Aridibaculum aurantiacum: one gene and its partner. The protein of the gene in region 2 binds, or shares a complex with, the protein of the main gene of each other region. Links are inferred from orthologs where the notes say so. Each region holds a gene or a part of one and is shown on either strand. Other genes may lie near its edges.

The links.
Region 1: the proteins of metK (region 2) and groL are in contact, whole or in part, in a cryo-EM structure (PDB 8P4O), measured with the Escherichia coli proteins. The link is inferred for Aridibaculum aurantiacum from one-to-one orthologs.

What each region holds. Positions count from the first base shown.
Region 1 is NZ_JAFEWC010000001.1:2,352,727-2,364,853, forward strand. Bases 1,552-4,534 are described here. They hold groL (chaperonin GroEL), read left to right. Parts: upstream 1,552-2,212; coding sequence 2,213-3,856; downstream 3,857-4,534. Other genes in these bases: J4N22_RS09860 (co-chaperone GroES), read left to right, coding at 1,846-2,127; J4N22_RS09870 (lysoplasmalogenase), read right to left, coding at 3,990-4,534. In the rest of the region: preprotein translocase subunit YajC, read right to left, coding at 1-15; J4N22_RS09850 (DUF1573 domain-containing protein), read right to left, coding at 64-537; transcription antitermination factor NusB, read right to left, coding at 570-1,499; more of J4N22_RS09870, read right to left, coding at 4,535-4,673; J4N22_RS09875 (hypothetical protein), read right to left, coding at 4,693-5,571; J4N22_RS09880 (hypothetical protein), read left to right, coding at 5,698-6,051; J4N22_RS09885 (FKBP-type peptidyl-prolyl cis-trans isomerase), read left to right, coding at 6,067-6,522; J4N22_RS09890 (glycoside hydrolase family 20 protein), read right to left, coding at 6,533-8,857; pyk (pyruvate kinase), read right to left, coding at 8,966-10,540; pfkA (6-phosphofructokinase), read right to left, coding at 10,579-11,562; J4N22_RS09905 (prolyl oligopeptidase family serine peptidase), read left to right, coding at 12,009-12,127.
Region 2 is NZ_JAFEWC010000001.1:2,068,440-2,080,490, reverse strand. What follows is about bases 6,484-9,390. They hold metK (methionine adenosyltransferase), read right to left. Parts: upstream 8,609-9,390; coding sequence 7,358-8,608; downstream 6,484-7,357. Other genes in these bases: J4N22_RS08620 (DUF4270 family protein), read right to left, coding at 8,670-9,390; J4N22_RS08630 (NUDIX domain-containing protein), read right to left, coding at 6,717-7,283; rlmB (23S rRNA (guanosine(2251)-2'-O)-methyltransferase RlmB), read right to left, coding at 6,484-6,666. In the rest of the region: J4N22_RS08660 (glycosyltransferase family 1 protein), read left to right, coding at 1-579; glf (UDP-galactopyranose mutase), read left to right, coding at 591-1,733; J4N22_RS08650 (family 1 glycosylhydrolase), read left to right, coding at 1,705-3,891; J4N22_RS08645 (GSCFA domain-containing protein), read right to left, coding at 3,976-4,968; J4N22_RS08640 (hydroxymethylglutaryl-CoA lyase), read right to left, coding at 4,984-5,832; more of rlmB, read right to left, coding at 5,899-6,483; more of J4N22_RS08620, read right to left, coding at 9,391-10,133; J4N22_RS08615 (glycogen/starch synthase), read right to left, coding at 10,165-10,983; panC (pantoate--beta-alanine ligase), read left to right, coding at 11,095-11,943; panD (aspartate 1-decarboxylase), read left to right, coding at 11,976-12,051. UniProt on the Escherichia coli protein: Catalyzes the formation of S-adenosylmethionine (AdoMet) from methionine and ATP.

The DNA of each region.
Region 1 (12,127 bases), 280 kb from region 2 along the record:
AGATAGTTGGTTCATTGAAACTTGATTTAAAAAATAAAAACTTTTATCAGGATAGTGATCTTACTAATGTTTCTGCTGTTCGTTCTCTTTGGTGATTATTTCACCAGAAAACACCAGCGTATGGTTCATATTACCTTTTGTATTGGTAACCACAGAAATGCTTTTATGAAACGCACCTACATGTTGGTTTTCTGTATCATAACCTGCTTTTATAACAGCCTCTTCACCAGGCGCTATGGCCTCTTTAGGATAATCAGCCACAGTACATCCACAACCAGGCGTTGCTGAAATGATGAATAAAGGTTTATCACCTGCATTCCTGAAGCGGTAATTGATGTCAGCCTTTTCTCCTTTTGTCAGCACCCCCAGGTTATGCACTGAATCGATCCATTGAATGAACGTGTAGTTCGTGGTATCATTCATCTTTTTCTGTGGGTTCTCCACTAAATTCTCATCGTTACTCGTATTTGTTGCTTGTTCATTTTGCTGGCACGAAGCAACACAAAATAGCAGGTACAATCCTATGATATATTTCATGTAAAATATTTTGGTGGCAAAAATAGCTACTACTATTTGTTCTTGAAATTCACCTTGTGGATCTTATTCTGAGACATCAGGTCTTTGTGGATGTTATCAAGAATACCATTTATAAATTGGCCGCTCTGCGGTGTGCTATAAGCTTTTGCCAGGTCTATGTATTCATTGATTGTCACCTTGGTTGGAATGGTTTCAAAATACAACAACTCGCATACGCCCATCTCCATCAAGATCATATCCAGTACGGCGATACGCTCTGCGTCCCAATTTTTGAGCTTAGGCTTGATGAGTTCTAAAGCATATTCTCTTTTTTCGCGGCTGGTGGCAAGCAGGTTCTTGGCAAACAACCACTTTTCCTCGCCAACCATTTCCTGCAGGTTATAGCTGCCGGGCTTTTGCAGGTAATTCAGCATAAGCTGCTCCATCATTTCTGCATCGTCGTCCCAATTTGTAAAATGCTCTTCAACGTGGCTGATATAATCCTCGTTTGGCAGCATCATATTGGTAAATATAAAAACGAAGATGTCCTTCTCAGATTTCTTCTCCCTTGACTGTGTGCTGATGTATTCTTTATATTCCGGTGTCTCAACCAGTTGATTGTAGATGTTCTTAACCTGCGTTTTGCTATCCTCCACCAGGTGTGGCTTCTCGCTCTCTACAGCCTTTTGAAATGAAGCACTTTCCAATATCTTCCACAGGTATTCGTTGCCTGACAACTTGGTGTTCACATTCAGATCCTGGGCAGAAGGCAGGTTTTTAGAAGCGCGTTTCAATGAATCAGTCTCGGCATAGCGAGCCACTTCAGTAAGCGTATATAGTAAGTAAATGAAAAGTTGTCTTGATGAATCCAGTTGTTTTTGTAATAGTTTCACCGGATCCATATTTTTTATTTCCCCATCCACTGTATTCAGGGTATATAGTGTTTGCATCACCTTTACCCTGATATTTCTTCTACTGATCATGTTCCTAAAGAGCTTTTTTTTATTTGGCGGCGAAGATAGGGAATAATGGGGCGACCACTTTAGTGTTTTAACGGATTGCAAAGGGTGGGAGAGGGCTTTAACTATACTTGTACGTTCTTTTTCTGAGCTAATAAAGAGATGGATGCATCATTTGAAGCCGCTGAAACTTTGTCACCTGCTCTTGTTTTAAAAAACTTGAAAAGATGACACTGCTGACAAACATTCAACAGGATGCGGCAATTACCTGCCAGTTTCTGAAAAATTGACTTTTTTTAACAAGTGGCACAGAAATCGTTCTATAGGGTGACAAAACCAATTCTTTTACTAAAACAAAAAATAAAGAAGTATGGCTGAGAATTTAAAAGTTACCCCTCTGCACGACAGGGTGATAGTGAAGCCCGCTGCGGCTGAAGAAAAAACTGCTGGTGGTATCATCATCCCAGACACTGCTAAGGAAAAACCTCAAAGAGGTGTGGTAGTTGCTGCCGGTCCAGGTAAAAAGGACGAGCCAGTGACAGTAAAAGCAGGTGACACAGTATTGTACGGTAAATACGCCGGTACAGAGATCCAGGTAGAAGGTGGTGATTACCTGATCATGAGAGAGAGCGATATCCTCGCGATCGTTTAATGCAAAATGTAAAAGGCAAAATGTAAAAGCCTCAACATTTCTTACTTTTTAATTTTACATTTTTAATTTTTAATTGAAAAATACTATGGCTAAGCAAATCTTCTTCGACATTGAAGCAAGAAATAAAATGAAAAAAGGTGTTGACACTCTTGCCAACGCTGTGAAGGTGACCCTTGGACCTAAAGGTCGTAACGTGGTTATCGAGAAGAAATTCGGTGCTCCTTCAGTTACTAAAGACGGTGTTACCGTTGCTAAAGAAATTGAACTGGAAGATGCTATCGAGAACATGGGTGCACAAATGGTGAAAGAAGTAGCATCTAAGACTGCTGACATTGCAGGTGATGGTACTACTACTGCTACTGTATTGGCACAAGCTATCATTGGCGAAGGTTTGAAAAACGTAGCTGCTGGTGCTAACCCAATGGACCTGAAGCGTGGTATTGACAAAGCTGTTGCAGCTGTAGTTGAAAACCTGCGTTCTCAAAGCCAGCAAGTTGGTAGCGATAGCAACAAGATTGAGCAAGTTGCTACTATCTCTGCTAACAGCGACGAGACTATCGGTAAGCTGATAGCTGAAGCAATGCAGAAAGTAGGTAAAGAAGGTGTTATCACTGTAGAAGAAGCAAAAGGAACTGATACTACTGTAGATGTAGTAGAAGGTATGCAATTCGATCGTGGTTACATTAGCCCATATTTCGTTACTAACAGCGAAAAAATGGAAGCTGAATTGCAGAACCCATTCATCCTTATCTACGATAAGAAGATCTCTGCAATGAAGGACATCCTTCACATTTTGGAGAAAGTAGCTCAAAGTGGTCGTCCATTGGTTATCATTTCTGAAGACCTGGAAGGTGAAGCACTGGCTACACTGGTGGTAAACAAACTGCGTGGTACACTAAAAGTTGCTGCTGTAAAAGCGCCAGGCTTTGGTGACCGTCGTAAAGAAATGCTACAGGATATCGCTATTCTTACAAAAGGTATCGTTATCAGCGAAGAGCAAGGTTACAAATTAGATAATGCTGACCTGACTTATCTTGGTCAAGCTGACAGCATCACTATCAATAAGGATAACACAACCATCGTAGGTGGTAAAGGTGAGAAAGAAGCCATTACTGCTCGTGTTAACCAGATCAAATCTCAGATCGAAAATACAACTTCTGACTACGATCGCGAAAAACTACAAGAGCGTCTTGCTAAGTTGAGCGGTGGTGTTGCAGTTCTTTATGTAGGTGCTGCTACCGAAGTAGAAATGAAGGAAAAGAAAGATCGCGTAGACGACGCATTACACGCTACACGTGCTGCTGTTGAAGAAGGTATCGTACCTGGTGGTGGTGTTGCTTATGTACGTGCTATTGAATCTTTAGAGAACCTGAAAGGTGCAAACGAAGATGAGACCACAGGTATCCAGATCGTTAAGCGTGCTATTGAAGAGCCAATTCGCCAGATCGTTGTAAACAGCGGTATCGAAGGTTCTATCGTGGTACAGAAGATCAAAGAAGGTAAAGCTGATTTTGGTTTCAATGCTCGTACTGAAGTTTACGAAAACTTGCTTGCTGCAGGTGTTATCGACCCAACTAAAGTAAGCCGCGTTGCTCTTGAAAATGCTGCTTCTATCGCTGGTATGTTGTTGACTACTGAATGTGTAGTTGCTGACAAACCAGAGCCTAAGTCTGCCGGTGCAGGTATGCCAGGTGGAATGCCAGGCGGTATGGGTGGAATGGATTATTAATCCAACACACGTAGAGGTAGATAATACCTTTACACCTAATGATAAAAGAAAACCCGTTAGAACTTCTAACGGGTTTTTCTATTTAACAATGAGATCAAATGAAGATGACAACTTGAGCAAGCCAGTTACAGCTCTACCTCAAATGTTTTACAAATCCGCGAGCTAAATAGAATTGTGCACCACAATAGGTTGCCATAATTGCTATTCCTACAAATGCCTCTTTGAAATAAAACATATTGGCTGCCAGTATAAGATCTGATAGAACGAATAAAGCAGCACCAGGTATAAATGCCTTTAGCGCCAGGCTTTTGGATATCCTGTAGTGATATACGTTTACAGCAGTTGTAAACATCAGGGCAAGGAAAAAGGAATAGATTATCAAAGGAACCCTGTAATCTCCCAATGCATTCCATAACAGGTAGGTAAGAGTGGCGGCTACAAATGCAATCAGTAAGAAGCTAGCGCTTATTGATACAAGATGTCTCCACCTGAATGGCTTTATCCGCAGGAAGTAAACCGAGTACAACAACTGCATTAGAAGAAAGCTTACCAATCCAGCCAGGAAAAGATTTTGATTGGCAGAACCTAACAGCAATATATCACCAGCTGTAGCAAGCGCAAGTGCAGCAGCTAATATGATCTTACTCGTTTTGTGCTTGTCAAAACCAGTCCTTGCAAAAATGGTAACCATAAGTATGGGTACCAGCAAAGGCTTCGTAAATACGCGGTAAGTTTCTAATTCGGCTATGATAAGCGCAATATCAGCAAGAGCTAGCATCCAGAATATTGCTGAGCCATACCTGGTAAAGAACTTCATGGTGTAGGGTATATGTAGGTTATTGTTTCTCTACAAAAACCTTCCTCAGGAAAAACCTCGATATCGAATCCCTCACTCTCGTTGTATCGGAAGGCATTAAACGTTTGGTAACATAAATACGATATTGCTTAGCATCGGCTGAACCAAGGCTATCGTATTGAGCTTTTATGTTCAAAGTTTGAAGCTGTGCTGTCCTGTTCACTGCTCTTGAACGGAGCCTCGTAACCTCGAATATCATTTTATAAGCCGTTGTGTCAGACGTAGGTGTTTCTGCTACAGCAGCAGCACTATTAGTATCCACTACCGGACTTTCAGTAACAAGCGAATCAACCGGTGGCGGCATACGCTGTTCAGTAGGTTTATTATTTACTACCAATGTATATACGCCCCATCCCATTCCGGCAAGTGCAGCAAGTGAAGCCAGTACGATCAATACCATCAGGAATACTTTGCCCGCAGAAGAATTCTTATCCTTTTGCGGGTAGTTATGATCCGGGTTCTCACGCCATGGGTTCAATTCTTCTTTTACAGGAAGAAAATTACCGGGTGTAAATTCGTACGTGCCGCTATTGTTGATGTGCAAAGTTCCTACACCTTCAATAGTATATGGTTTTCCAAGGTTGATGAACTGCTTGACATTGCTCAAATACGATTCAAGATCGCTACGTACAAGTGGCTGTATCTTTCCCAGCTTTTTTACCAGGAATGCTACCAGCTCATCATCCAACGGAACTTTGGTATTGTGTGTAAAATGTAAACCTTCAATAGGGTAGTAGATGTCTTTATCCTGTTCGTAAGGGATACTTACTTTTCCTTCTAATGTAAAGGTGCCAATGCCTTGCAGGTTAAGGGTTTTCGTGTCGTACAGATACTGGGCCAGCAGGTCATCAAATTTCACAAGCGTATGGTTTGTTATGGTGGCAAATTAATGCAAAAAAACTGAGCACCACTGCTGCAGTTTATATACTACTTCATCAATATGAAGCATTGCAATGTAGGGCTTTTTTGTTGTTACCTTTGCACAATGTTAAGTGCAGAAGAGGAAAAGTTCATGGCATATTGGGAGGCTAACCGGGTAAAGGAAAAGAGCCTTTTTAAACAGCTAAGTTTCGGTCTTCCTATTGGTTTGCTAATGGGAGTTGGCATCATCTTAAATTTTGCTACAGGCTGGTATACAAGGGCAAATATGGTAGCAAACAGCCAATCTACTCCTATTGTCCTGTTGGTTGCTGTCATCATCATTGCTTTATTTTGCAGCGTGTTTTATAAGCGGCATAAATGGGATTTGAACGAGCAGCGATACAATGAACTGACACATAAGCAAAATAAATTTACGAAGGCTATGCAGCAACATGAAGCGTCTGATAGTCAAGCTTAAAAACATTTTAGATAGATGTTTAAAACACTAGCTTTTAGTTTTTTACTATTGTTCCTCTCAGGCTGTATAAAAGAAGATAAAGCCTGTACGCCTGTTGCACCTACTGCCGAAGAAACACGGATCAATGCATTTGCTACAAGCAATGGCATCGTGCCAATAAAACACAGCAGCGGTATTCATTACCAGATAATGTCTTACGGATCGGGAGCTACACCCACTATTAACTCCGAGATTACTGTAGGTTATGTAGGAAAATTTTTGGATGGAACTGTTTTCGATCAAAATACCAGGATAAGAAACTACCTGCATAAGTTCATAGAAGGTTGGCAGGTGGGTTTACAGCTCATTCAAAAAGGCGGCACCATACGGTTGATCATTCCTTCAGCTTATGCTTATGGCTGCACCATGTATGGAAATATTCCTCCTAATTCCATTTTGTACTACGAGATAAACCTGATAGATGTAAGGTAGTTGTACGCGATCAATGTATCTCGATCTCGTCTACAAAAAGCCATGCATTTCTGCCAGCTCCAGGTCTTCCTGCAGGAATTTTACCATAGTTCCTTGCTATCACTTTTACAAAGCGGGCAGTAGTGGAAGCAGGCAGTTCTATTGTTATGGTTCTGTCATCCTGCACATTCCACTGTTTATCCTTGTTAGTGATGGTTATTGTCGTCCAGGTGTTTCCATTTGGCGAAGTGGACACTTGTATAGCTACAGGTAAATAAAACCAACTTGGTTCCTGTCGCCAAACGTTTACCACCACTTTGCTTAGCGTTTCGGCCTGCAATAAGTCAATGGTTGCTTCCATATCTTTTCCGCTCCAGCCTTGCCACTCCAGCGAGTTGAACATTTTCGCCTTAATTCCATTGATCAAACCAAAGGCACCGCCATTACCAGGATAAGTAGAGGAAGCAGCTTCTTTTAACTGGATACGTTTGCCTGTAGCTTTATTGATACTGAAGCTGCGGGTAAGAGAAGCGCCCACATCAGGTTTCAGCACTGCTGTGTATTCACCAGGTTTTGCAATTAGCACTTCTGTTGCACCGGCAGTATTCATAGCATTCACACGCTGCTTTTTATTATCAAAAACATCAATGGAAAAACTTCCTGGCTGCGATGCTGAAAGTTTCCATCGCAAAACAGCATGATCATTACCTGGTAATACGGAGTCTTGTATTTCATAATAAGCACGGCTATAGTTAATGCCCCAGTGATCATACCGTTTCAATTGATGCGGCAAACGGTCCTGGAAGTCTTTCCAGTTATTGGTAGAACTCCATAATATTTCACTTAGTGCTGCTAATCGAGGAAACAGATTGTACTCAAGAATCGACGTGTTCTTTATGTATTCAGTCCATAAAGCACCTTGGCCACCCCAGATATATTTAGCTTGAGCACTGTTCAATGCTTTGGGTACTGGGTCATAAGCATATACTTTTTCTAGAGGTGTATACCGGCCAAAGGACACAAAATCCTCATTCCTTGTCTGCGACCAATTGAAGTACAAGTAATTTTCAGGCACCATGATCACATCGTGCTGTTGTTTGGCTGCCTCTATACCTCCACGTTCGCCCTGCCAGCTCATTACGGTAGCATTGGGAGCCAGTCCACCTTCCAGTATTTCATTCCAGCCAATTATTTTTCGCCCTTTGCTATTGATGTAGCGCTCCATCCGCTGTACAAAATATGCTTGCAGTTGTTTCTCATCTTTCAGCTTCAAGCGCTTTATACGTGCCTGGCATGCAGGACAACGTTTCCATTGATTCTTATCATTTTCATCGCCACCTATATGTATATATGCAGACGGGAACAGCACCATCACCTCGTCTACTACATCTTGCAAGAAACTAAATGTGCTTTCCTTACCGGCGCAAAAAACATCTGGGAAAATGCCCCACGCCTGTGGTACCTGCTTTCCTTTAAATGATCCGTTCCATGCAGTTTGAAAGGGTGGGGTAGTAGGCTCATTTGGAAAGCAGCTTAGATGAGGATACGCTGCTATTGCAGCCGATGCATGACCGGGCATTTCTATTTCAGGTATAACTGTTATAAATCGATCTGCAGCATATTTCACCACTTCCTTTATTTCCTGTTGCGTATAGAAGCCTCCATAGCGTATGCTATCGTTTCCCTTACCAGGATAACGGCCAATGATGGTTCCATTTCTATAGCCACCAATGCTTGTAAGCTTTGGGTATTTCTTTATTTCTATCCGCCAGCCCTGGTCATCAGTAAGGTGCCAATGAAATGTGTTTAGCTTATGCAAAGCCAGGAAGTCAATATAGCGCTTGATGTAATCCACAGGAAAGAAATGACGGGCAACATCGAGGTGCATACCGCGGTAGCTGAAACGTGGATGATCATTGATCGACACTGCAGGAACTGCAATAGAAGATGATCTGCTTGCAGGCAACAACTGTAGCAGCGATTGCATTCCATAAAAAACTCCTGCTGCTGAATTGCCTGTTATTGTAATCTGGTTCTGGTTTACCAATAACTGGTAAGCTTCTTTATTTGGTGTTATGGAATCTGAAACAGAGAGCGTGATATTACCCGCCGAAGGAAAAGATTTCTTCTTTACAACCGGCAGTTGCAGTCCATGATATTTTTTCAAATGCTGATTTAAAAAAGCTGCGGTGACTTGTAGCTGATCGCTTGTTACAACAATCTGTGTTCTTTCAGTCATCAAGAACTTTCCTTGCTGTATCGTTTGCTCAACAGGAGCAGGGATGATAGCCTGGCTACTGGCACTACCGTAGATCAATACAAGGAATAGGAAGAAGAAATATCTAATGATGTACAAGGTCGATGTTTTAGTAAATATAAATGATGCAGCTGCAGGTGTTGTTAATTGACGTGCAATAAAAAAGCCCAATCATTCGATTGGGCTCAGCATATTTGAAAAAATCTACTAATCAACTTTTGTGATCTTCAAAACGTTGGTTGGTAAGTGTAGTTGTACTGGAGTACTACCTGTATTGATTACTACATCACCTTTCTTCAGGAAACCACGTTCTCTAAGTATCTCAATCTGGTCTTCAATGATTTCATCAAGACTTTCTTCTTCAGCATAATAGAAAGCTCTTACGCCCCAGCTCAAGCTCAACTGGTTGATCAAAGTTCTTTCTTTAGAGAATATATACAAAGGAGCTTTAGGCCTGTAGCTGCTAAGCATAAAGCCAGTGTAACCACTTTGGGTCATACCAATCACGGCATCAGCATTCACATCGCGTGCTATTTTACAAGCGTTGTAGCAAATGGCATCGCTCAAGAAAGAAGGAGAGTGTGCTTGTGGTTTGAGATCTTCTTCACGATCATAGCGGTATTCCTTCTCTACTTCCATAATGATCTTGCACATGGTTTGTACCACCAGTGCAGGGTGATTACCAGTAGCCGTTTCACCGCTTAGCATCACTGCATCGGCACCTTCTAAAACCGCGTTTGCTACGTCAGTTATTTCACTACGATTTGGTTTGGTACGCTCTATCATACTCTCCATCATCTGTGTAGCTACAATCACTGGCTTCGCCCTGTGAAGACATTTCCTGATGATATCTTTCTGGATCATCGGTACTTTTTCAACCGGGATCTCTACACCAAGATCGCCACGTGCTATCATGATACCGTCACTCTCAATTACGATGTCACGGATATTTGCAACTGCCTCAGGCTTTTCTATTTTAGCAATGATCTTTGTCTTACTCTTTTTCTCGTCTAGCTTACTGCGCAGGATAACAATGTCTTTTACATTGCGCACAAATGATAGCGCTACCCAGTCAATTTTTTGCTCAATGATAAACTCAAGGTCTACCAGGTCTTTTTCGGTAAGTGCAGGAAGAGAGATCTTTGTATCAGGCAGGTTGATACCTTTCTTTGAAGATAAAACACCACCCATAGTTACTTCAACCTTCACATCTCCATTACGAAGAATGTCTACAACAACAACCTCCAGCTTACCATCATCAATCAAGATGGTGTTGCCCACTTTCACGTCACCGGCAAGGTTTGGATAAGACACATAGATCCTTTCCAAAGTACCAACGCATTTTTCGTTGGTGAAGGTCAGGATGTCACCCGGAACAACGGTAAGCGCATTGTTCTCTATTTCACCCACACGAAGCTTTGGCCCTTGAAGGTCACCCAGGATGGCAATGTTGTATGGTTGAGTGGAATTGATGTTACGGATGTGTTCAATGATCTTGGCTTTGTCTTCGTGGCTGCCGTGAGAAAAATTCAGCCTGAAAACGTTTACGCCTGCTTTTACCAGTTCCAGTAGTTTATCGTACGTATCGCATGCCGGACCTACTGTAGCTACTATCTTAGTTCTATGTATTATGTGATCAAGTCCTGCCTGGCGATCCATGTGCTTGTGCAAGTACTTCGAAAGATTTTTTGACATTGTTTTTTCGTTCTTAAGGGGTTTTATTATTTGATTAGTATTGTTATCTACTTCAACCAATGCTTCCCCATGGTTACTGTTTTCCATGATTTGTATTTATCGATGTTATACATCTATATTTTAGCCTAACTGGCCAGTATCTTTACAATCTTCATCCACTCTTTGCTGATACGTTGCTTCGCTTTTACAGCAAAATCGAGCGGAATATAATTCATCCTGTTATTCAAAATTCCTACCATCACATTATGACGTCCTTCTATCAGTGACTCTACTGCGTGATAGCCCATACGGCTTGCTATCAAGCGGTCTAGACAGGTAGGAGAGCCCCCACGCTGAATATGACCAAGTATACACAACCTGGTATCAGTAGTAGGCATCCTTTCTTTGATAATCTTAGCTACTTCATTCCCTCCGCCAAAATCATCCCCTTCGGCCACTACCACCAGGTTCACCAACTTTTTCCGCTTTTCCTTTTCGCCCAGCGAGTCGATCAATTCTTCAATATCGGTCTTGGTCTCAGGAATCAAGATGTTTTCAGCACCGGTGGCAATACCACTATGCAAGGCAATATAACCTGCATCGCGTCCCATTACTTCTACTATAAAAAGTCGGTCGTGCGCATCGGCTGTATCACGTATTTTATCAATGGCATCTACAGCTGTATTCACCGCTGTATCAAAGCCTATGGTAAAATCACTTCCGGCAATATCTTTATCAATGGTACCCGGTAAACCTATACAAGGAATATCGAACTCGTTGCTGAATTTTTGAGCACCCCTGAAACTTCCGTCGCCGCCAATGATCACCAAGCCATTGATGCCTCTTTTCTTCAGGTTTTCATAGGCAATCTGCCTGCCTTCCGGCGTAAGAAATTGTTTGCTGCGTGCACACTTCAAAATAGTTCCACCACGCTGGATAATATTGGCCACGCTGCGGCTTTCCATTTTTACAATATCGTCATCTATCATGCCACTGTAACCACGCATTACACCAAAAACCTCCATTCCATGATATATACCTGTACGCACTACTGCCCTTATAGCGGCATTCATTCCCGGGCTATCACCTCCCGAGGTTAGTACTCCTATTTTTGTAACTTTTGTAGCCATTACTATTTAAGTGGATTGCATGTTTAGGTTAGTAAGTACACAAGTTTTATTCTTATGTGTACATCTTACACAACTGTTCAAAAGTAAGGATTTGCCCGCAAAGCTAGTATTAATGAAAGATGTATACTGAAATGTTGATATACAGAACATTAGAAAAGTTTCAGGTTAGCATTTTCATCAATAACAGTTATGCAAACTATGCATCCTGTACTGAAGTTTGGCAAAAGTGGAACATAAATCGGCATAAAAATCAGACCATAAACAGTATTCAGTTTCAGAATACTTGAGAAAGGTCACTTTTTCTAAAACCAAAAATATTGGTTGATGGTGTGACACATGGTGAAGAGCACTTCACTGATTTAGCATTCTTCTATGATGGCTTCTTTTACAAAAGATTTTCTTAGATGAAATCATTAAGTATTTTACCGCCTAGTAAAATAAAGCCAATGAAAAAAAATCTCACCCTATTAGGCATTACCTGTATCACTATGGCCACATCAACCTCAGCCCAAATTAAATACCCGGAAACCCGCAAGGTTGACCAATCCGATGTTTATTTTGGAAC
Region 2 (12,051 bases):
CAGGCTCGCACTACCAAAGAAGAACCTGAAGATCAGAAGAATATCCAAGGGCCTAAACTTGGATTTTACGGAGTAATAGATGAAAGGTTTGATATAGAACTGATAGGCGAAATGGCGGAAAAACGCCCTGAGTGGCAGTTTGTATTGTTAGGCCCGGTGGTTAAAATAGATCCTGCTACTCTTCCCAGAAATAAGAACATACACTACCTCGGCGGCAAAAGCTACGAGCAGTTACCACTGTATGTTTCAGGTTGGGATGTAGCCTTGATCCCTTTCATGCTAAATGATGCAACAAGGTTCATCAGTCCTACAAAAACACCAGAATACCTGGCTGCAGGAGTACCTGTAGTTTCTACCGGTATCCGCGATGTAATACGCCCATATGGCGAAGCAGGCATTGTAAAAATTGCCACAGGCGCCGATGAGTTTATAGAGGCAGCGGAAAATTACATCCAGATGGATCGAACAAACTGGCTTCCTGAAGTAGATGAATTCCTAAAAGATAATAGCTGGAGCAACACATTCATGGGCATGCACAAGAATATCATGGCTACCATCGAGGCTAATAATAAAAACTAAAAACAACAACTATGTACGACTTCTTAATAGTAGGTGCTGGCTTTGCAGGCAGTGTCCTTGCCGAAAGACTGGCATCTGTATCAAACAAAAAGGTTCTGATCATTGATAAAAGAAATCATATTGGTGGGAACGCCTATGATTACTACAATGAGGATGGGATTTTAATTCATAAATATGGTCCTCACATTTTCCACACGAATTCTGCCGAGGTATTTAATTACCTGAGCAAGTTTACTTCGTGGAGAAACTACCAGCACAAAGTGTTGGCCGTTGTAGATGGTCAGTTGCTACCTATTCCTATCAACCTGAATACTATTAATAAGTATTATGGGCTTAATCTTAATAGCCTGGAGGTAGAGGAGTTTTTAGCATCACGTGCTGAAAAAGTTTATCCTATTAAAACTTCTGAAGACGTAGTAGTTAGTAAGGTGGGAAGAGAATTGTATGAGAAGTTTTTCCGTGGGTATACACGCAAGCAATGGGATCTGGATCCATCTGAACTGGACGCATCTGTTACCGCAAGGGTACCAACCCGCACAAACAAAGACGACCGTTATTTTACTGATACATACCAGGCAATGCCACAACATGGCTATACAAAGATGTTTGAGAAGATGCTATCGCATCCAAACATTAAGATCATGCTTAACACCGACTACCAGGAGGTAATAAACGAGGTAAATTATAAGAAACTGATCTTCACAGGCCCAATTGATGAATATTTCGATTATCAATATGGTAAACTGCCTTACCGTTCTCTTCGGTTCAAGTTTGAAACACTTGAGGAAAAGCAGTTCCAGGAAACAGGCACCATTAACTATCCAAATGATTATGCATTTACCCGTATCACTGAATTCAAGCACTTAACCGGGCAAAAGCACGATAAAACAACTTTAGTATACGAATTCCCTGAAGCCACAGGCGATCCATATTATCCAGTACCACGTCCGGAGAATGACCTGTTGTACAAGAAATATGCAGCCCTGGCCAACAAGCTTACCAATACCTATTTTGTTGGAAGATTAGCTACCTACCGCTATTATAATATGGACCAGGTAGTAGCACAAGCCTTAACTACTTACAAGAAGATAATGCAACAAGAATTGTCAACGAAAGTAGCATCAGATGGTGAAGGATTACTGGAAAGGAATTGATATCTGGGGTGGAATTGAATGTTCTTTCAACCGGGTAGAAGACAACTATATGGATCAGCTACAATTGGCTGGTCATTATCATCGTAATGATGATATTGAAAGAATAGCTGAACTAGGTATTAAGGCTTTAAGGTATCCCGTATTATGGGAGAAACATCAACCAACAGAGGGTGGAACGATAGACTGGCGCTTTGCTGAAAAGCAATTGCATAAGATTCAACAGGCAGGAATAGAACCAATAGTAGGACTGGTACACCATGGCAGTGGTCCTCGATATGCCAGCTTTTACGATCAGACATTTGAAAAAGGACTTGCCACCTATGCAGCAGAAGTAGCGGCTCAGTTTCCCTGGGTTACTCATTATACCCCGGTAAATGAGCCGCTTACTACTGCTCGTTTCTGTGGCTTGTATGGCATCTGGTTCCCTCACGGCACAAATGACACCACTTTTCTAAAAGTACTTCTAGCTGAATGCAAAGGAACTGTACTGGCCATGCAAGCCATCAGAAAAATAAATCCTGCAGCTAAACTTGTACAAACAGAAGATTTAGGCAAAACACATAGCACTCCACTCTTAAAATACCAGGCAGATTTTGAGAACCATCGTAGGTGGTTGTCATTTGACCTGCTGTGTGGTAAGGTAAACCCGCAGCATCCACTATGGAATTACCTGATGAAGGCAGGAATAACTGCTAAAGAACTTGATTTTTTTATTGAAAATCCTTGTCCACCAGATGTAATGGGTATTAATCATTATATCACTTCTGAAAGATTTTTAGATGAACGTTTAGAACACTATCCGCAGCATACGCATGGTGGCAATGGCAAACATCAATATGCAGATGTAGAGGCAGTTCGTTTAAAAGAAGAATGTCTTGCAGGTCCTAAACAGTTGCTACTGGAAACATGGCAGCGATACCAACTACCCATAGCAGTTACAGAAGTACACCTACATTGTACACGCGAAGAACAATTACGCTGGTTCAACTATGTTTATTCTGCTGCCGGTGATGCAAAACAGGATGGTGCAGACATTAGAGCTGTTACGGCCTGGGCTGTATTAGGTTCTTTTGATTGGTGTAGCCTGCTAACAAAACCAAGCGGCGTTTACGAAGCAGGACTTTTTGATATTCGTGGTCCTCATCCACGCCCTACTGCACTTACAAAACTGGTAAGCAAATTAGCTAAAGGTGAAAGTTTTACTCACCCCACACTGGCAGAAAAAGGCTGGTGGAACAGGCCATGCAGGGTTATTTATTTTGGTGACAGTAAAGAAGAAACAATGACTACTATACCCCATGAACAGGACACCCGGCCATTGCTTATAATTGGAAAGGCAGGAACTTTAGCACAGGCATTCAGCAGGGTTTGTAAAGCTCGTGCTATACATCATGTAGCCATTGGTAGAAATGATGTGAACATTCTGGATCCGCAGGCACTGGAGCGTGTGATACAACAATACAATCCCTGGGCAGTTGTTAATACTGCAGGTTATGTACGTGTAGACGATGCGGAAGAAGAATGTGATAATTGCTTTGACATCAACACTCTGGCCCCGGAATATATGGCTGCCATCTGCCATAAATTAGGGATACATTTCACCACGTTTAGCAGCGATCTTGTCTTTGATGGTAAAAAGAATACGCCTTACCTGGAGAGTGATGTGGTAGGTCCACTAAACATTTATGGGCAGAGCAAAGCCTTGGCTGAAGAAAAAGTTATGAAAGCCAATCCTTCCGCTTTGGTGATCAGAACTAGTGCATTCTTTGGCCCGTGGGATCAATACAACTTTGTATACTTTGTTCTTAATTCTCTTAAGAATAACCAGGAAATGACGGTAGCAAAAGATCTCACCATTTCACCTACCTATGTTCCTGACCTGGTTAATACCACTCTAGATCTGCTGATAGATGAAGTAAGCGGCATATGGAATATCAGCAACCATGCTGAAGTAAGCTGGCTAGAACTGGCCGAGCAAGTAGCAGATCGTTCGGGGCATAAAAAGAATAAACTGGTAGGAATGCCGGTCTCTGAAATGGGCTGGAAAGCACCGCGTCCTGCATATACCGCCATGACCACTGAAAAAGGTTTTCTTCTTCCCTCCCTTGATGATGCACTAGGTAGGTTTATGAAAGAGCAGGAAACACTGGTGCTTTAAATGATAGATATCAAAGCCAACAATTTTTAAAACAAAAACAGCCGGTTCAGGCTGTTTTTACTTTTACAAAGAATGTAGTAGACTCTACTCCACAACCGCTTTACGGCGAGAAAAATAATGTATCTCTTCTTCAAGATTAATATGCGGGTATTTCAGTTGAAACTGTTTCGCCTTTTCTAAAAAGCTACGCAAGAAATTCTGGTGTGCCTCAGTACCAGGCTGAAAGGGTTTATGCTTATATGCTGTCACGATCTTTTTTATTTCCTCCATCATTGCCTGCGAATCCTCATCAATATAACTAGCTATAAACTTTTGAAACACGAACTCTGTTGCTGGATAATTTGGATGCACAAGATCAACATCATAGAACCTGTAGTCTCTTAAAACATCAATCACCAGTTCATAAGCAGGAAAATAATGCAGCCGATCGAATTTATTAACCATGTGATGCACCGCCTCTATCAGCCGCGCCTTGCTCCGGTTGTTTTCTACCACCCCATCGCGTATATGACGCACAGGACTGATGGTAAATATGATCTGTAGCTTATTGTTGAAATGAAACAGCCGGTGCATACAATTGTCCAATGCTGTCACTATCTCTTCTATAGTTAATAAATGCTTGCCGAAGTACTGCGCCGGAGCACGATGGCAATTGGCAACCGGTACACCAGATTCAGAAAGCCTGTAAGAAAAAGCAGAACCTAATGTGATGATGAGCCAATCAGCATCTTTTAGAAACTCATGTGCTTGCTGCTGAGCCTGGTTGATATTCATCAATACTTCAGCTGCATCCATTCCTGAAAAAATAGAATGATGGTTCCAGCTTTGCCAAAGCTCATTTAAGTAAAACAGGTCATCCTTGTTATATGGCTTGTTCTCAATATAATTTACCAGGTTCGTCGTAACGCTTACCGGGTCAAAAAGAATTCCGCTTGGATTTTGCTTCATGCAAAACTTAACATCTTCCAGCTTCTTACCTATCTGTTCAGTGAAACAAGAACCTACCAACATCAGCTTGTCACTGTAATTGATCTTTCGTCCTGGTGACTTGATGTCTATATCCAGCATCATTTTCATAACATAAAGCTTTAGTTACACAAAAATTTCTGCAGCAAGCTGAAGACTCTTGTGCAATGCCTCTTCTTCCAGGTCAATTTTATAACCTTTAGTCCTGCAGTATTCTACGATGGTCTCCGTCTTCATGTTACCAACCAATTCATCTTTTGCCATGGGACATCCTCCTATTCCTTTCAATGCACCATCAAAACGAGTGCAGCCTGCATCAAGAGCCGCTTGCAGTTTAGCTTCTAAGGTGGATGAGGTGCTATGAAGGTGTACACCAATTTCAGTACCCGGGTAAGCAGGCAATAAAGATTTTAACGCAGTTGTTATTTGAGACGGTGTAGCCACGCCCACAGTATCTGAAAGTGATAGCACACGCACATCTTTTTTCACCATCTCCTCCGCCCAATTCAGTAGCACGCCTTCATTATATTCATCACCGTAAGGATTTCCAAAACCCATGCTCAGGTAAATTACCAATTGCTTGTTGTGCCTGGTGCATAGCTCCTGTATCTCGTCTACGCGTTGCACACTTTCTTCTATATTGCTATTGGTATTTCGCAATTGAAAAGTAGGAGAAATGGAAAATGGATAACCAATAAAACTCACCTCATCAAATTGAACCGCCTGTTCAGCTCCACGTTTGTTGGCTACTATAACCAAAAGTTTTGTTCTGGAATTATGAAGTTGAAGTTTTGGTAAAACCTCGGCTGTATCCGCCATTTGGGGTATAGCCTTTGGCGAAACAAAACTTCCGCAATCAAGCGTATGGAAGCCAACCTGCAATAGCGTGTTGAGGTAATATATTTTATCTTCTGTAGATATCGGCTTTGGCCACCCCTGCATAGCATCGCGTGGACATTCTATTATTTGCAGCATGTTTCAAACTTTCAGAAGGAGTTCAGGAATTAAACTTATAAAGCAATTCGCTGGAATTGGCACCAATTACATTCTTTGTTTCATGGCTTCATACAAGATCATTCCTGCAGCAACTGATACATTCAATGATTCAAAATCTCCTTTCATTGGGATCTTAAATTGCTCATCGCAAATCTTCATCAAAGCAGGATAAATTCCTTTGTCCTCGCTGCCCATTACTATAGCTGCGGGCTCAGATAGAGGTAAATCAAAAACATTGGTAGAAGCTTTCATTTCGCTTGCATATACTTTAATGCCGTTCAGGTGCAGCTCGTCTACAGCTTTCATAAGGCTGTTCACACGGCAGATGGCAATTTGTTCAAGTGCTCCTGCTGATGTGGCTATAGCATCATCGTTCAGTGCACCCACACCTTTTTCTGGAATGATGATAGCCTGTACACCACAGCAAAATGCAGTTCGTGCTATTGCGCCAATATTGCGCACATCAGTTATACCATCCAACATCAGAAACAATGGCGTTTCCCCATTATCTACTACAAAAGAGATCACCTCCTGGAGGTCCTGGTATTTTATTTTTGAGATAACAGCAATGCAGTTGCCGTGATTGCTGACATTGAAACTGTTCAGTTTTTCTACCGGAACTTTATTTATAGGCACTTGCTTATCGGAAGCAAGTGCTCTTATTTCATCTATCTCCGGTCCGTGTACAGTGGAAGAAAGATAAATTCGATCAAGGTATTTGCCTGTTTTCAGAGCATCTATAACCTTGTCTTTTCCAACTATCAAAAGATTTTTCTTTGGACGCTGGCGATTATTCTGGTGACGAAAATTCATGGTGCAAAAATAACGGTATTAAAATCTATATGCTGCGCAACAACAATCAATTAGCGGCTGATCTTTCCCTGTAGCATGAGAAGTTTTACCTTTTGTATTGCTGCTACCGCCATTGCATCAGTTATCAATCCATCTTCCACCATCTGGTAGGCTTCTTCAAACGGAAGTTTCTTCACCACTAATTGTTCGGTTTCTTCAGGCATAGCTTCCTCTTGTGTAAGGTTGCGTGCCAGGAACAGGATGGCCAGTTCATCGCTAACTGAATTTGATAAATATAATTGACCGAGCTCAGTCCATTCACCCGCTACCAAGCCTGTCTCTTCCTTCAATTCTCGTTTAGCTGACTCAATAGGATCCACATCCAAAGCTCCCCCACCTTCCGGAATTTCCCAGCTATATGCATCAATTGTAAATCGATATTGCCCTACCAGGTAAGTATTCCAATCTTCATCCAACGGCAGTATACCAATGGCTTTGTTTTTAAAATGAACTTTACCATAAATACCCGCATTTCCCGAAGGATTTATTACATCGTACTCGGTAAGCCGGATCCATTTGTTATCGTATACCTGCTTCTCAGAAACTATCTTCCAGGGGTTGTAATTTTCATCTATCATGACAGAAATTGAAAATATGATTTACAAAAAAACCTCCCTTTCAGGAGGTTCTATATTATATTAATTGAAACGGCTTAAACACCAAATGCTTTACGCACCTTATTTACATAGTCAAGTTTTTCCCATGTAAACAGTTCCACTTTCACTTGCTTTACTTTTCCATTAGGCATCACAAATTCTTTCACTTTCACTTCAGGCTGCCTTCCCATGTGACCATAAGCAGCAGTTTCGCTGTAGATAGGGCTTCTTAGTTTCAGGCGTTGCTCAATGAAGTAAGGACGCATATCAAAAACACCTTCTACCACTTTAGCGATTTCGCTATCGGTCATGTCCACCTTAGCTGTGCCGTAAGTATTTACATAAATGCTTGTAGGTTGTGCTACACCAATAGCGTAAGAAACCTGCACAAGTACTTCATCGCAAACGCCTGCAGCCACCAGGTTTTTAGCTATATGACGTGTTGCATAAGCAGCACTTCTATCAACCTTGCTCGGATCTTTTCCGCTGAATGCTCCACCACCATGCGCACCTTTACCACCGTAAGTATCTACAATGATCTTACGACCTGTAAGTCCGGTATCACCATGTGGTCCACCAATTACGAATTTACCAGTTGGGTTGATGTGGTATTTAATATCGTTGTTGAAAAGCTTTGCGTACTTCTTGTACTTGCTCTTCACTCTTGGTATCAAAATGTTGATGATGTCAGCCTTTATCTTTTCTAACATCTTAGGCTCTGTATCAAAATCATCGTGCTGTGTAGAAACAACGATCGCATCGATACGAACTGGCTTATTGTCATCATTGTATTCTAAAGTAACCTGGCTCTTTGCATCAGGACGCAGATATTTGATCTGCTTGTTCTCCCTGCGCAAAGCTGCCAGTTCAATCAGAAGTTTATGAGAAAGATCAAGTGCCAGTGGCATATAATCTTCAGTTTCATTTGTTGCATAGCCAAACATCATTCCCTGGTCGCCGGCACCTTGCTCTTCTTTTACCTGCCTGTCTACACCCTGGTTAATGTCAGATGATTGTTCGTGAATAGCAGAAAATACACCACAGCTGTTTGCCTCAAACATATATTCACTCTTGGTATATCCTATTTTACGGATAACACCACGAGCAATTTCCTGGACATCGAGGTAAGCTTTACTCTTCACTTCTCCGGCTAATACAACCTGTCCTGTTGTTACAAGTGTTTCGCACGCTACTTTACTTTGAGGATCAAAAGCAAGAAAATTATCTATCAATGCATCACTGATCTGGTCAGCTACTTTATCAGGATGTCCTTCAGAAACACTTTCTGATGTAAATAAATAAGGCATAAAAACAGTTGATGGTATTTTTTTAAAAGTTGCGCAAATATATGGTGAACACCAATAACGCTTACAAGCGAGAATAAATTATGCGAACGCGCATTCTAACTCTTTCATTGGGATGAGCTCCTCCTGCTAATCGTACTCTACCTTCTGCCATACGATTGCTGTTAGAAGGGGCAATCTGGTAGGTAGCAAATACTCCTTGGTTAGGATAAGGAAGATTGAACTTTATAGAGTCATTAGATGGTGCGTAAATACGAAGCGCATAGCTGCTATCTTTTCTTGAAACTATACCTTGAACATAACGGCTCAGGTTGAAAGTATAGACAGCTGATTTTTTATTGAACCCTGGAATGTTCTGGTAGAACTGGAAGCCACCAAAGTTCTCAATGTTTGGCCCAGTAGAAGTGATTTCGTAATCATTTGGCACACTAGCCATTCCTTTGAAATCATTATCGTAACGAGCCAGCAAAAGGTAACGTGGAGGAGTAAGTATTTCAGCCAAAGGATCGTTATCGGCATCTTCCTGGTAAGCTAATAACTCTGCACGATGAATAATGCGGTTGCTAAGCGTACGAAGTCCAGGAATGGTAACATTGATATAAGTGCCTGGAGCCGTAAGTGCATACACTTTAGCTTCATTGGTGGTGGTGTTCAATGCACCAGCTATCTCACTTCCGCTAAAGTCGCGGGCTATCCTATTAGCAGTGAAAGAACTTTGATCAAGATATGGGTTTATGCGGAAGAAGTTCACAGACGTATCCGACTTCACATTAGCTGAGTCTTTATGGAAATACAACGCAAGCTTGCTATCCATATCCATCAGGTTCACACGTGCCAATGTATTGCCACCACTGTTTGCTCTTGGTACAATAGCAAATCCTTTGAATGCTTCCCTGAAAGCAGAGTCGCTTCTGTAAGCATTGGTAGAGTCGTAATTTTTAATGAAACGCAATGCAACATCATGGCTCAGTTTGATCCTCACCTGGTTGACAGTACTTTCAAACTTATTGATAACAGAGTCGCGAAACTTGCGAACATTGATGGTTGTATTGCCGCTATTCAACAAGGCTCCAACTGCAGGATTTGCATTGGTCTTGTAGACAGAATCTCCTTTTCCAAGTTCGGCCAGTTCACGTACTTCCCACTCCTGGTTAGGTGCACCAACAGATGTATCGCCATAGCTTCCTCTAAAGTTTAAAACCAATACAGCAGAGTCTGCCACACGATAAATTGGATTAATAGGAAAAGCGTATGGATAAATAGTAGGCTTAAATTCAAAAAAAGCAGATGCTACAGTTTTACCAAAAATTGGATCGTTTAAAACACCAATAACATGATCATCTGTTTTATAAACAGGCGGTAAAACTTGGTTTTCAAAAGTGTTGGTAAAAACTTCTAATGTGGTGTCGAAGGTGTTTACATTATCAACCGGTGGAATAAGGCCATTACCTATTTCAGTAGTTGATATTTTTGTACATGCAACACTTATGGAGATAATAGCAAAAGCTATTAATAAAAGATTACGCATCCTGTTGGAAAACATTGATTTGAAAGGGAAGTTACTTCGAGGCAAGGTCGTTATACAATTCTAAATACTCTGTTAAATCACTGTCCCAGCCTTTGAAAGGAAGCACCTTCTTTCCTTTCACTTTGGTGAACTCATCCACTAGTTTTTTATCTATAGAATCACCACCAAAAGTAATTGCATCAGCATAAGATGCTCCACCACGCTGAAGTGCAATATTGTTAGCATCTTTAAATACTTCTACATCTTTTTCTTTAAGTGAATTATGAATGATCGCCTTCTTATGAAAATCATCACTCAGCTTATCTTCAAACGTGGTACTGCCGAGTGTGTAGATCACTTTACTATGTGCAAAAACTGGTTCTTTCTTGTAAATAGTTTTCAGATACATAGGAATTAATCCAGTCATCCAACCACTGCAATGAATAATGTCAGGAGGCCAGCCAAATTTCTTAACTGTCTCAAGAGCGCCTTTACAAAAGAAGATCGTTCTTAGATCGTTGTCATCATACCACTGCTCATTTTCATCATTAAAAACGAATTTTCTTTTGAAGAAATCTTCATTATCTAGAAAATAAACCTGTAGCCGGGCATTAGGCAGAGACGCCACTTTAATTTGTAATGGATAATCATCATTATCTACACTTACATTTATACCAGACAACCGTACCACCTCGTGCAACCTGTGACGTCTTTCATTGATAGTACCAAATCGAGGCATGATACATCTCACTTCCAAACCAGAGTCGTTGCTTTTAATAGCAAGCTTATTAACTATCTCAGCAAATTCTGTCAGCTCTAAATAAGGCGACATCTCGTTGGCAATGAATAAAATTCTTTTCTTTGTTGACATTAATCCGATTGGTTTACGTGTTACTCCTTAAAAAAAGAGTTGGCAAAAGTAAGAAATATTATTCTAAATCGGCTGTGCTCAAGGCTTACGAACCTGATAACCCCTTAACTAATGCTTGTTTTCACCGACATTAACAATCTCTCTCAACATATTGCATCGCTTCGATCAGCTGGAAAGACTATTGGATTTGTTCCTACAATGGGTGCACTGCACCCGGGTCATCTATCGCTTGTTGCATTAAGTAAACAACAGGCAAACATTACCGTGGTAAGCATCTTTGTTAATCCTACCCAGTTCAACGATCCCAAGGATTTTGAAAAATACCCGGTAACCACAGATAACGACATTCAATTATTAGAGAAAAGTGGTGCTGATATTGTTTTTCTTCCTTCAGTAAAAGAGATTTATCCCGGTGGTATGCAGGCCACTATGCATTATGATCTTGGTGAGCTGGAAAATTTACTGGAAGGTAAATTCAGACCCGGTCACTTTCAAGGTGTAGCGCAGGTGGTGCACAGGCTATTAGATATAGTAGTACCTGATGTTCTGTTTTTAGGTATAAAAGATTACCAGCAATGTATGGTGATCAAAAGATTGTTACAGCTCATCAATCACCAAGTGACATTGGTAACAGGCGATACATTCCGCGAAACAACGGGGCTGGCAATGAGTAGCCGCAACCTCAGGCTTTCTGAAACAGAAAAACAACAGGCAACTGCCATACATAAAGCTTTACTTTATATAAAAGAAAACTATAAATCCAGGGATCTGCAAGAATTGGAAAAAGAAGCAAGTGATATGCTGCTTTCTAATGGTTTTGATAAAGTGGATTATGTTGCTATTGCCGATTCTGATACTTTACAACCTGCAATGCCAGGTCAGCAAGATAAATTGGTAGCACTGGTGGCAGCATTCATAGGCAACGTTCGCTTAATAGACAATATAATGGTATCAGAATAACTTCACCCGTTCCCCTTACATTTGCGCCCGTTATGCAAATTCAAATTTTAAAATCAAAAATTCATCGCGCTACCATTACTGAAGCGAACCTGAATTATGTAGGTAGTC